2 regions of the Psychrobacillus sp. NPDC058041 genome follow, and region 2 is predicted to be linked to the other one. Evidence: riboswitches for the same ligand, from Rfam matches in the RefSeq annotation. Region 2 holds a riboswitch; the other holds the start of a gene.

Region 1 (6,769 bases), on a different contig from region 2:
TTATTTTTCGTACGATTGGATAGACTATTGGCGCCAATTTTATTGCAGTTTTAACGATGCTTTTTACTCTCATATTATCGCTCCTAATAGATTCTAAACTGTATTATTCAATTCCCATTAATGCAGTAATGTAAACATCATCTTAATACTTTGACACCTTGGACAATATTCCAAACTAGAATAATGATATAAATAATTAAATATAAGAATACGAGTAATAAGGGAACTGAACTCATAAATATGGAAGGTTGATTAAATGAACTATAGGACATAGAAAACACACTGGAATAGACAACGATAAATAAAATAATCATAAAAATAAGAGGGATTAAATGGGAAACAAGTGAACGTTTAGCGTGTTGTTTCACTTTCGAATCTTGAGAAATAAAGAATACGATAATTGGAAGTATTAAAGGGGCAAATAAAACACTAAAATAGGATAATGCTGATAAAAGTCTGTTATTTTCCATTGGAATTTTCTCCTTTCTGATTAATTGATTAACACGAATAAAGTGGGAAACAGGCTTGGATAAAGTAGTTTTTCTAATTAGTCTCGGGAAATTAAAACATAGTCTCGATTTCGGGTGAATTGGTCTCGAGTATAGTACAATTGGTCTCGAGTATAGTAATCTGGTCTCGGCTTCAGTACAATTGGTCTCGAAGTGCCGTAAATTGTAAAAAATACATCAAGTTTAGAGAAGCGTCCGCTCGACTCTTATGAGAACGACTAAGCGGACACCCAGAGGCTTTTCTTATTTTCACTTCAATCAATAATAAAAGAGACTAAAATCTTTTTATATTTTTCTACGGATGAAATAGAGACATATTCTTTTTCACCATGCCAATCCGCTCCAGAGGGGCCGAACTCAATGGCTCCGGCTCCATTTTTTGCATAGAATCGAGTATCCGCGGAACCATGTTGGCCAAATAGGTTGGTAATAGAATTCGTCATATTGGTTGTAACTTGTTGAAGTTTAAGAACATATAAATTGTTTTCTTCTGTAGTCACTGCTGGCTCGCAAGCATGAACAATTACTTCACTTTCCGGAAAATCCATATGAGCAGCATTCTTAATTAATGCTAAAATTTCTGAACTGTTTTGTCCTGGAACAAAACGAATATCATAGCTCATGACACATTCAGCCGGAACAATATTATATCTGTCCCCTGCATGTATTTTTGCCAAATTTATTGATGGATAATCATAGAACTTATTACTTGCTGATAAAAAGGGAAGTTTTCGCATTGCTTTGTCAAAAGCAAATGCTTGTTCAATCGCATTTACCCCTTCCCAAGGGCGACTTCCATGACTGGATTTACCTTTTAATTTAACATCTAATTGGATAATTCCCTTTGCTTGAAGACCAATATGTAAATGAGTAGGCTCTCCGCAAATAATGAAATCTCCGTTAAATCCTTGATCTACTAAATACTTGGAAGTAGCTCCGTCGGTTTCTTCGTCAGTAACAATATGCAGTTGAATTCTTTTTGTTAATTTTTGAGGAGTTAATGAAAGTTCGTAGAAAGCTTGCATCATAGCAGCTACACCTGCTTTCATATCGGCTGATCCTCGTCCATATAAACGGTCGCCTTCTTCGAATGGATTAAATTGTTCTGCATCTCCAGGAACAACATCGACATGACCGTTCCATATAATACGTTCTTCGCCAATTCCTATTTCTGTAACAAGCATCAGCTTAGAATTATTTTCATAAACAGTTACAGCGATACCTCGAGCTTCAAACCAATTTTTACAAAACAATAATGCAGCATTTGCGCCTTCTACATCATCACTTTTTATGCGTATCAAATCTTTCAATAACTCTATCATAATCGTCTGCCCCTTTTCGTATAATATTTCTATTAGTATAACAATCAAAAACATGGGGTTGCATTACTTATTTTATTGGGCTACAATGAACACGAACTAAATAATTCATAACCACAAGGGGCGTCGCTTACGCGGCTGAGATAGTACCCTTCGAACCTGTAAGTTAATGCTTGCGTAGGGATGTGGATGGAAACTGACAATCGCGCGATGTCTGGGTCTATCCCAGGGTCGTTTTTTTTGTGGTCAAAAAGGAGATTACGATGAGAAATCAACGTGTATTATTATTAATAGAAATCGCTATTTTTGCAGCCTTAGGGTATGTATTAGATATGCTAGGGTTTGGTATGCCACAAGGCGGCTCCGTTACTTTCGTGCTTGTTCCAGTTATTTTAATTGCTTTTCGACGGGGTGTTGTTGCTGGTCTTATTACAGGATTTTTAATTGGGTTATTGCAGGTAGCAACAGGTCGTTTTTATGCAGTACCGTTATCTTTTGGATATGTATTTTTGCAAGTATCAATCGATTATTTTATAGCGTTTATGGTAGCCGGATTCGCTGGTTTCTTTAGACCAGCATATATGAAAGCACTTGAAAATAAAGATACGAAAAAAATGGCGATTGCAGTCATTTTAGGAGCATTCCTAGCTGCGTTTCTTCGTTATTTAGCACATGTCACTTCTGGAATAGTATTTTTCGGAGAATATGCTGGCGATCAAAACGTAATTTTGTATTCATTAATCTATAATGCTACTTATATGATTCCAGTATTTTTATTCGCGGCATTCATTTGTACAATCTTATTTGTAAAAGCGCCACGCCTTCTACTGCCGAATAAAGTTTAAATATGATATGATTATTGTACATTCAAATGAGAAGGGATCTTTTAAGATGATTGTACAAACAAACGAAGAGTTAGAAGCGTTAAAAAAAATCGGTCGAATTGTTGCGGAAGTTAGAGATGTAATGAGAGCAGCAACCAAACCGGGAGTAACAACGAAAGAAATCGATGAAATCGGTGGAAAACTATTTGAACAATATGGTGCTATTTCAGGACCAATGGGGGAATATGATTTTCCAGGTTACACGTGTATAAGTGTAAACGAAGAAGTGGCACATGGTATACCAGGATCTCGTGTCATTAAAGAAGGCGATATCGTGAACATTGATGTCTCGGGTTCATATGATGGATATTTTGCAGATACAGGTATTTCATTTGTCGTTGGTGATGGGTATGAAGAAAAAGAAAAACTATGTGCAGTAGCTGAAAGTGCATTTAATCGGGCTATGTTAAAAGTTAAAGCTGGATCTCGTTTGAACCAAATCGGGAAAGCTGTAGCTAGAGAAGCAAAAGAAAATGGTTTGCATGTTATTATGAACTTAACTGGGCATGGTATTGGTAAATCTTTGCATGAAGCTCCTCAGCATGTGTTAAATTATTATGATGCATGGGATCCAACGATTCTAAAAGAAGGTATGGTTCTTGCAGTAGAGCCTTTTATCTCTCAAAAAGCAGAGCATATTGTAGAATCAGGTGATGGTTGGACTTTTGTAACACCAGATAAATCGTTAGTTGCTCAAATTGAACATACGATTGTAGTTACAAAAGAAGGGCCACTTTTATTGACGAAAATTGATTAAAAAAAATGCCTTGGAAATCATAATTTCCGAGGCATTTTTTTTATGAAGAAGATTCCTACTATAAGTACACAACTTAAAAACATAGAAGCAGCTGTGATTAATAATTCATCCAACAAATGGTGAACAGCTATACCGATAAAAGACCAAATAAAGACAAGGACGATTACAGGGTCATTATAATGGAAACGTATATGCATAGCAATTGCGGTAGCTACTGTTAAAAAAATTACTATCCACAATGATTTTGTGATTCCCCATCCACTAAATTCAATGAAAGTAAGATAGTAATCAGTATTTATAAATGTAGCAACGAGCATCCATCCTAGATAAACAGAGATAGGATTTCTCGTCATCCAAGATTGCTCCATTGTAGAATAAGTCATATATAGTAAAAACAAAATTCCTATCAAAGCAAACATATCAATTAGTGAAAGTGCAAATAATCCATAATGCCAAAAAAAGATCCAAAGAATATTGAGAATCGAACTAAATACGAATAGTATTACTCGTTTCCAAGATATAGTTACTCCGTTCTTATATTCTTTCATAATATTCCATATCCAACATGCTAATAAAAAGTAGATGGCAAACCAAATAAGAAAAACATAGCTTGCAGGAGTAAATAAAGCTGGTAGCCAATTTGAAATTTCTCTAGTTGTATGATGATTTATTGGTAGCGTACTTGCGAGTATACTTACCGCAACTGTAGAGATCCAGCTTATAATCAAAAGGACTATTTTAATCATATGCATCCCTCCTATCCTTCTAGTATACCTTTCAAATATTCTAACAAACCAACCGATTTGTGAATGTTTCATGGCAAAAGCGGAATAATCCAATTATGGAAAACATGGTATAATATAATTCGAACTAGTATGAATTTTTAAGGGGGAAAAATAATGGCTGAAAAATTGTATCCAATTACGTGGGATCTTGATTCGTTTTTTGAAGGTGGAAGTGCATCAAAAGATTTACGGATTCATTTAGATGAAGTTAAAGAAAAACAGAAGTTATTTGAAGAGAAATTGAAAGGTTTTTCAACTCCTACTTCAAGTAAAGATGCACAGGAATTAGAAAAAATTATAAACGAACTAAAAGATATTGCAGTTAATTTATCGGAAGCAGGAGCAGTAATTGGATGCTTCCTTGCACAAGACACTACTGATAAAAATGCAGCACTTTTAGAAGGGGAAATGGGAAGTATATATGCGAAGTTTTCTTCTTTAATGCTTGTAATCCAGCAAGGATTAAGTAAAACAGATGAATCGGTTTGGAATGAACTAATGAAGTCATCGGAATTAGCTGATTTTTCATTTGTCCTAAATGAGTGGAGAGATGAAGCAAAGAAAATGCTCACTGAAAAAGAAGAAGAAATGATTACAACTCTTGGGGTGGATGGTTACCATGCTTGGGGTCAACTTTATGATTTATTAGTAGGAGACATTCGAGTAAAAGTAAAAGTAGATGGCGAAGAAAAAGAACTTTCCGTTGGACAAGCAAATAATTTAAGTTCACACGAAAATGCTTCCACTCGAAAAGAGGCTTTTGAAACACTTGAAGCTGCTTGGACTGAAAAAGAAGAGTTTTTTGCAAAAACATTAAATCATATAGCTGGTTTCCGACTTGCTGTATATGAAAAAAGAGGCTGGGAGTCTGTATTACAAGAACCTCTAGATATTAATCGAATGAAACAAGAGACGCTTGATGCTATGTGGGGAGCAATTTCTAAAAATAAAGCTCCTTTTGTGGAATATTTAAACGTAAAGTCGACGATGCTAAAGGAAAATGGAATGCATTGGTATGATTTAGATGCACCAGTAAGTGCTTCAACAGAAAAAATGGATTACCAACAAGGCGCCGAGTTTATTCTAAAACATTTTAAAGAATTTGGACCTAAATTAGAAGCTTTCACAAGAAACGCATTTGAAAAAGGATGGATTGAAGCAGAAGATCGCCCGAACAAGCGTCCTGGTGGATTTTGTACAGGTATGCCAGTTTCAGAGGAATCTCGAATTTTCATGACTTATAGCGGAACAATGTCGAATGTCTCGACTTTAGCGCATGAATTAGGACATGCATTTCATTCATATGCTTTAAGACCAGTACATTGGATAAATCGCCAATACGCAATGGGAGTTGCGGAAACAGCTTCTACATTTGCGGAAATGATTGTTGCGGATGCAGCTGTTAAAGAAGCAAAGACAGATGATGAAAAAATAGCACTACTAGAAGATAAAATTCAACGAAGTGTTGCGTTCTTTATGAACATTCATGCTCGTTTCTTATTTGAAACAAGATTTTATGAGGAACGTAAAAAAGGAATCGTTTCTGCAACGAAATTGAATGAGTTAATGGAAACAGCTCAAAAAGAAGCATATGGAGATGCACTTGAAACGACACATCCACATTTCTGGGCTTCAAAACTTCATTTTTATATTACAGAAGTTCCATTTTATAACTTCCCGTACACATTTGGTTATTTGTTTTCATTAAGCATATATGCAAAAGCAATTAATGAGGGAGCAAATTTCGAAGAGAAATACATTGCTTTACTTCAAGATACTGCAGTGATGTCAGTAGAAGATTTAGCAATGAAGCATCTTGGGGAAGATATTACAAAGGAGGCATTTTGGATAAAAGGCATTAACCTTTGCATTCAAGATGTAAACGAGTTTATACAATTAACTAATGCAAAAGGATGACGATGCTTGATTTATTTAGAAGGAGATACATGTTATATACGCACATTAAATGTAAAAGACGCACCAAGTCTAGCAGATTTAGTTTTTAAAAACAAAAGATATTGGTCCATTTTTGAACCATTACATCGAAATGATTATTATACTACTTCTGTGCAAAGAGAAAAAATTCGTGAGTCTCTACTATTGATGAATGAAAAGAGAGAATTTAGTTTCGGTGTGTTTGCACATGGTACTGATCAAATGATTGGTAGTATTTCTCTGTATAGTTTAAAAAGGATGCCTTTTTCAAGTGGTCTCATCGGTTATTCTATAGATGAACAATTTATTGGAAAAGGTATTGCTTCTGAAGCTGTCCATCTTGTAAAGCTATTCGGGTTTGAACACGTCCAGTTAAATCGAATTGAGGCGTTTGTATCTCCAAAAAATCTTGGATCTATAAAAGTATTAGAGAACAATGCATTCCAACGGGAGGGCTTACTTCAAAGCCTTCTCTATATAAATGGAAAGTGGGAAGATCACTATATTTATGCTTCCATTAATAATGAACACAGTTGACTGGAAGTTTAAATGAAATATGTGTAAATAAAAAATTGGTTAT
Region 2 (6,769 bases):
AGCTTTTCGATAGATTAATAATGATATTTTTACGATTCCACACAACAAATTCATCTTCGACTAATTCACCGAGTAATGCTTGTTGTTCATCCGAAATCTCATGCGCCAAAAACATAATATATACTTGATCTTTCAAGAAGATTGGATGCTTTTGGATCTCTTCCAACTCTTCTCTAGTGCGAACAATGACCGGTATTTCAAAACCATATTTTTTAAGAAGCGCAGTCTCAATCGCAGGCACATCATAAGCTGCATTATCAAAAATAACATTCCCCGTCTGAATATAAGTCTGCACATTTTCATAGCCCATTTCTTCAAAAAGCGCCTTCAATGACTTCATATCTACTTTATTTCTAGAGCCTAGATTAATTCCACGAAGTAAAGCAACAAATGACATCTTTATCACTCCTCAGTTAATATATCTAGTTCTATATTAACGAAGCCACAACGGGTTCGTACAGCTTAAAACTAATACGAATAAAAATAAAACTGCCATAACCGCGTCCACTTTTCCGATAGAAATCACCTGGAAATAACTACTTCTCCGCTCTCCGGTAAAACCCCTTGCCTCCATTGCAAAGGCCGCACGCTCTGCTTTTCTAACAGCACCGGCAAGCATAGGAATTAATACTCGACGAATGCCAAGTAGCCGCTGCAAGGCATTTTTATTGTTAGTTACTCCTCTTAAACGATGTGCTTGCTGAATATGAACAAATTCATCTTTTAATACAGGTAAAAACTGATAGCCAACCATCACACCATATGCGATTTTTGGTGATAGTTTTAATTGTTGCATTAAACTTAAAATGAATGTAACGGGATTTGTTGTCAATGCAAATAATAGAGACAAACTGGAAAATGCTAATACTCGAAAGCTTAAAGATAGTGCATACTCCAATTGAATCATAGTAATTTCTACAGATCCAAACGACCAAATAACCGATCCTAGGTGATCTTTCGCGAACACAATAGTTGTCCAAAAGTAACCGAATGCTGTAATAAAAAATGGAAGCATAAATAACAACCATTTCTTCCAATTAACCTGGCTACACAACAGCTGCAACAAAATTACACCAACCCAAAAAACAAGTGGCGTCCATGGATCAAAAAAGAAAGCCATTGTAAACATACAAACTGTAATCACTAAAAACTTTACCGAAGGATTCATCTTATGCAAAGCATTTTTCATGACGTAACACTCCTTTCGGGGAGAGTAAGTGGTGGTCATGCAGGAGTTGTTCATTGTCCCACACAACATCAGCTTCAAACTTTCCAGTTAAATACCCGTCTTTCAATAATAAAACCGAATCGGCTATACAATGTGTAAATTCCATGTCATGAGTAACTATTAAAAACGTCGTTCCTTCGCGAGCTCGCTCGTCAATTAATTGAAATAATTCAAATAAAGCTGCAGCATCCTGACCAGAAGTGGGTTCATCCATTAAAATAACTTCTCTCCCATCACAAAGCATAGCTGCAATTGCTACTCGACGCTTTTGGCCGTGACTTACCGCAAAAGGGTGTGCATCAGTTATAGGCAAGAGTTTTAGCCGTGTCATTATCTCATTGACATCACTTCCACCGCCATAAGCAACTTCATCCCGTACATTTTTGGTAAGAAATAAAAACTCTGGTGATTGCGGGACATATCCCAAAAACTCCGGCTGTACCGTTCCTTTAGAAGGTATTAACTGGCATAGTGCTCTCAATAAAGTAGTTTTTCCACTACCGTTTGGACCAGCAAGAACAGTAATTTCTCCACGATTTAACGTAAAAGTGGTTTCCTTTAGAAAAGGCTTTGCTATTATTTTATTTACAACAAGTGAAGTTTCAGTTTGCTTAGTGCTTTTCCTTTTAATTAGGGGAACAGCATTGTCGATTGGAACTAAAGGGATGCTTCTATCAAAGAAGTCCCCCCATAAATCCAATCTGTGTTCAATAGCAATCACCGTCATTCCCTGTTTTTTCTGCAACTGATCCAACCATTCGACATACTTTTTCGCGGTATAGGGATCTAAATGAGAGATCGGTTCATCAAGCAGCAAAACTTGAGGCTCCATAATTAGTGCACAGGCAGTAGCGATCCGTTGTTTTTGACCACCGGAAAGCTGTTGAATAACGGCATGTCGAAAATCGCTTAAGTCTGTTAAAGCTAGAACTTTGCAAATCTTTTTGTCCATTTCATCTCTCGGAACATGTAAATTTTCTAATGTAAAAGCAAGCTCTTCTTCTACTGTTTGCATACAAAACTGCGAATCAGGATCTTGGAAAACGGTCGCTACTCGGTGATTTATTTCCCCGGGAATGAATTTCGTATGATCCCGTCCAAACAAATTTATTGTACCAGTCAAAATACCATCACAATTATCAGGGTACAACCGATTACACAAAAATAGTAACGTTGTTTTTCCGCAACCACTTGGACCGGTAATAACTACACGTTCGCCACCCCGAACAGAAAAGGAAAAATCGCTCAATATCCATTTTTCCTCGTCTGGATAACGAAAACTCACTTTTTCAAACCGAATAATATCATGCACGAACATCACTTTTTTTCGAGCGTGAAATGGCATACCCACGAAGCGAACCAGTCGCAAGTAATCCGTCAGATAAAGCCTTACCTCCAACACCAGTAATTATTGCACCACTTAAAATGCGAATTCCTAGCATCAAAGCAATATAACTAGGAGTATATACCGTAAATCCACCTAACAGATAACCGTAAACGAAACTAAATACCGAAGACCCGACGCCAGCTAGCATCAGCACCCACAAATCAAATCGCTTGTAGCGTGTTGCTGCAAATACAGCTTCCGCACCTAAACCTTGAATAAGACCTGATAAAATTAATCTAGGGCCAACCGCATTACCTAACAAAACTTCAATCGCAGCTGCAATTGTCTCTGAAATGACCGCCGCACCAGGCTTGCGAATAATATACATACAAATAATCGAAACGATAAACCAAATACCAAAAATCCATTCATATGCAATCGGCCCGATAAACCCTGCCCAAATATTGCCGACATGAAGGAACAATAAATAGACAATCCCAAACACGACTGAAAATAATGACATTAGAACAATTTCTTTTAACTTCCACGATTTCAACATATTAAAGACCTCCGTGCGAGGGACTATTAATACTCATCGAAACGGTCATTACTAAATGTTTATGTTCTTCAGAACGTGCATGTGTAAATGTCTCTTCATAAAACGCAAACACATCGTGAATGTCCCCATGAATACCACTAGCATAGTGCATAGATTCATTGAAGACTCCATATTCTTTTGCCCGGTCTACTTCTCGGTAAATAACGTCCATATAGTTGGGGTTATTCATCGGATATAATGCGAATTGAGAAGAAACATATTGTCTTGTAGTATCTTTATTCGCCACCTGATCGTCCTTATCCAAATAGACATCTCCAGCAGTATCGCCTGGACAACCAGCAGAAAAACTGCCCGACAACGCAATATGCACGCCAGTTTTAGCAGCATGTAACGTAATCGCTTTTGCTACATTGAAAACATGCACCTGTTTCCCGCGAATCACGGTTGATACATCATCTGTATGCATCCAAACTTTCGAAGTGTCTGTTTCTTGAAGGGCTCCTTTAATAACTGAAATAAAATCATTGGTCATCGGATGCAGGGAAAAACGAAATCCGACAATTGGGCTTAAACCACATTGCATAATAAAACCTCCTAAAATTTTCATAAAAAAAGACTACATCCGTTGAAGATGCAGCCACTTATCCAATATGAAAAAACTCGGAAAGTCACCGCACTTCCTCACGCAGGTATTATCCTGATCGAGTAATAAGGGATCGGAGCTAAAAAGCTCTCATCACAGCCAAAGTGGGCACCCCTAGTGCAGAAAACGGTATGTAGTTTGCTAAACTGTTATAAAAACAATTTGATTTTTTATGTGCCCTCAGTATAACTTATGAAATTACCAATGTAAACTTAGTTGCAAAATTTTATACTTTCGTCCATGCTTAAACTATCAGAATAGTTGGAGGTAATAGGTTTGGATAAAGTTTTTATTACACGTAAATTACCAGATGAAGCAGTGGCTTCATTAAAAGAAAAATTTGAAGTTAAGATGTGGCATAGTGATGAAATTCAAATGACATCTGAAGAATTAAAAATTGAAGCGAAAGATGCGCATGCTATTTGGACAATGCTATCCGATAAAGTGGATCGTTCACTTATAGCAAGCCTACCAAACTTAAAAGTAATTAGTAATCTAGGGGTTGGATATAATAATATCGATGTAGAGGCAGCGAAAGAGAATGGAATTATTGTGACAAATACTCCAGGAGTTTTAACAGAAACTACTGCAGATTTAGCATTTTCTTTACTTCTAGCTACTGCTCGTCGAGTTATGGAGGCAGAACGTGATCTTCGTGCTGGCCATTGGAAGTCACGGTCACCAATGCAATATACAGGGATGGATGTATTTGGCGCAACCATTGGTATTATTGGAATGGGCCGCATCGGTGAAGCGGTGGCAAGAAGGGCAAAAGGATTTAATATGAACGTACTTTACCATAATCGAACACGAAAAATGGATGTTGAAAAAGAGTTCGGATTTACTTATGCAGAACTCGATACACTACTAGAGGAATCAGACTTTATCGTGCTGTTAACTCCACTAACTCCGGAAACGAAGGGACTAATTGGTGAACGCGAGTTAAGCCTAATGAAAGATACGGCAACCATTATTAACGTAGCTAGAGGAGGGGTCGTTGACGAACAAGCCCTATACGATGCCTTAGCGACGAACAAAATCTGGGCAGCTGGCTTAGATGTATTCGAAGTTGAACCTGTGCCACTAGATCATCCATTATTAACGTTACCAAACGTAACGGTCCTACCGCATATCGGGAGCGCAAGTATTCGTACAAGACTTGCGATGATGCAAATGAACGCCAAAGCTATTGAAGCTGTCTTGGAAGAAAAAGAACCAGAAAATAGAGTTGTATAATCTAGAGAAATTGCCCTAGTTGTCAAATAAAAGACAACATAGGGCTTTTTTAATGCACAAAATGAAAGAAAACCAATAGAAGGTTTTATATAAATGTCTTACTCAAAAAACGAGAAACTCAAGGCTATTTGTCTATTAAATGATTAATTGTTTCAAAATAGGGTATTGAATAAAGAAAAGGCCGTGAGTCTTTATAAAATAAGAAAAGGGGTAGAAGTTTAAATGAGAAAGATAGTGTTGTTTTTTTCGTTGTGCACGCTTTTAATGCTTTCCGCGTGTGGTAATGATTCAAGTAGTGAGAGTATAAAGGTTATCAAATTTGCCGATGCCGGATGGGATAGTATACGGGTACATAATAGTATTGCGCAGTTAATTGTGGAAAAAGGTTATGGTTATGATACAGAGGTTACAAGTGGAACAACTGCTGCAACTATGCAAGCGCTTGAACAAGGGGATATTAATGTCTATATGGAAATATGGTCGGATAATATTAAAGATGTTTACGATAAAGCGATTGATAGTGGGAAAGTTATTAAAGTAACTACAAACTTTGATGATAATTCACAAGGATTATATGTTCCAACTTACGTGATAAAAGGAGATCCAGAAAGAGGGATTAAAGCTGTAGCTCCAGATTTAAAAACGGTGGAAGATTTAGCGAAGTACCCAGAAATTTTTCAAGATCCTGAAGATAAAAGCAAAGGACGTATTGTTGGTGCACCATCTAGTTGGATTCTAAGTGAATACTTGGAAACGAAACTCAAAACATATGGACTGGATAAAAAATATAACTACTTAGCGCCAGGATCTGATTCTGCAATTGTTGCAGATTTAGCGGGTGCATACAAAAAAGGTAAGCCTTGGGTCGGGTATTATTGGTCCCCAACTTGGGTTACTGCGAGTTATGATTTAACACTGCTTGAGGACAATCCTTATGATAAAAAAGTGTGGGATGAAAATAAAGGAACGGAATTTCCTCCTAATGATGTCGTCATTGCTGTGAATAAAGATTTACCAACACAAGCAAAAGATGTTGTAGATTTCTTAAGTAAATATAAAACTAGCAGTGAGTTAACAGAGAGCGCTCTGAATTACATGAATGAAACTGGAGCTGAACCAGAAGAAGCCGCACATTGGTGGATGAAACAACATGAAGACGTTTGGACAGCTTGGGTGTCTGATGAAGTTGCTCAAAAAGTAAAAGCAGCTTTGAAATAATATATCATGTTACAAAAAATCTAACCGAGAAATGTGAGGTGTCAGAGGCTGTGTAATCTAACAGTCCGAGACTTATGAAAGAATTTCCTGATATACGTTTACCAATAGGAAGTGGTATGGAAAAATTTATTGATTTTTTAGCCGCAAACTTTGATGGTTTTTTTGATTTTATATTTGTTATTGCATCCACAATGATTAAGGGATTGGAAACTGGACTTCTTGCTATCCCTTGGTGGCTGCTTATTATTGTTATTTTCTCATTGGGATGGTACTTTACCACTTTATATGCTGGGCTACTTTTTGCTCTCTTTATGTTTCTAATAGGTACTTTTAATTTATGGCCACAAACGATGACCACTATATCGATTGTATTAATATCTGTAATTCTTTCTCTTGTCATAGGTATCCCGGCAGGAATTCTGACGGCGTTTAGCAAAACTATCTCAAAAATTATGCGCCCGATTTTAGATGCTATGCAGACGATGCCAAGCTTTGTGTACTTAATTCCTGTAATTTTCTTCTTTCCGTTAGGGAACGTTCCAGCAGTAATTGCAACGA

The links. A riboswitch is a leader RNA that binds a small molecule or an ion and turns the genes downstream of it on or off. The one in region 2 is predicted to bind thiamine pyrophosphate.
Region 1: linked by a shared signal. The riboswitch ahead of thiT (energy-coupled thiamine transporter ThiT) and the one ahead of ACFVR1_RS10025 (YkoF family thiamine/hydroxymethylpyrimidine-binding protein) in region 2 are both predicted to bind thiamine pyrophosphate.

Annotation. Positions count from the first base shown of each region.
Region 1 covers NZ_JBHVRO010000009.1:46,994-53,762, reverse strand. The annotation lists gene ACFVR1_RS14395 (hypothetical protein) at 1-73, opposite strand, end outside; gene ACFVR1_RS14390 (magnetosome magnetite crystal formation protein family) at 138-470, opposite strand; gene ACFVR1_RS14385 (M20 family metallopeptidase) at 764-1,831, opposite strand; TPP riboswitch at 1,938-2,029, shown strand; gene thiT (energy-coupled thiamine transporter ThiT) at 2,092-2,673, shown strand; gene map (type I methionyl aminopeptidase) at 2,720-3,469, shown strand; gene ACFVR1_RS14370 (TspO/MBR family protein) at 3,487-4,215, opposite strand; gene ACFVR1_RS14365 (M3 family oligoendopeptidase) at 4,369-6,171, shown strand; gene ACFVR1_RS14360 (GNAT family N-acetyltransferase) at 6,178-6,726, shown strand.
Region 2 covers NZ_JBHVRO010000005.1:168,108-174,876, reverse strand. The annotation lists gene ACFVR1_RS10045 (DUF1697 domain-containing protein) at 1-397, opposite strand, end outside; gene ACFVR1_RS10040 (energy-coupling factor transporter transmembrane component T family protein) at 434-1,189, opposite strand; gene ACFVR1_RS10035 (ABC transporter ATP-binding protein) at 1,170-2,573, opposite strand; gene ACFVR1_RS10030 (ECF transporter S component) at 2,533-3,111, opposite strand; gene ACFVR1_RS10025 (YkoF family thiamine/hydroxymethylpyrimidine-binding protein) at 3,116-3,697, opposite strand; TPP riboswitch at 3,776-3,883, opposite strand; gene ACFVR1_RS10020 (2-hydroxyacid dehydrogenase) at 4,034-4,993, shown strand; gene ACFVR1_RS10015 (ABC transporter substrate-binding protein) at 5,216-6,211, shown strand; gene ACFVR1_RS10010 (ABC transporter permease) at 6,328-6,769, shown strand, end outside.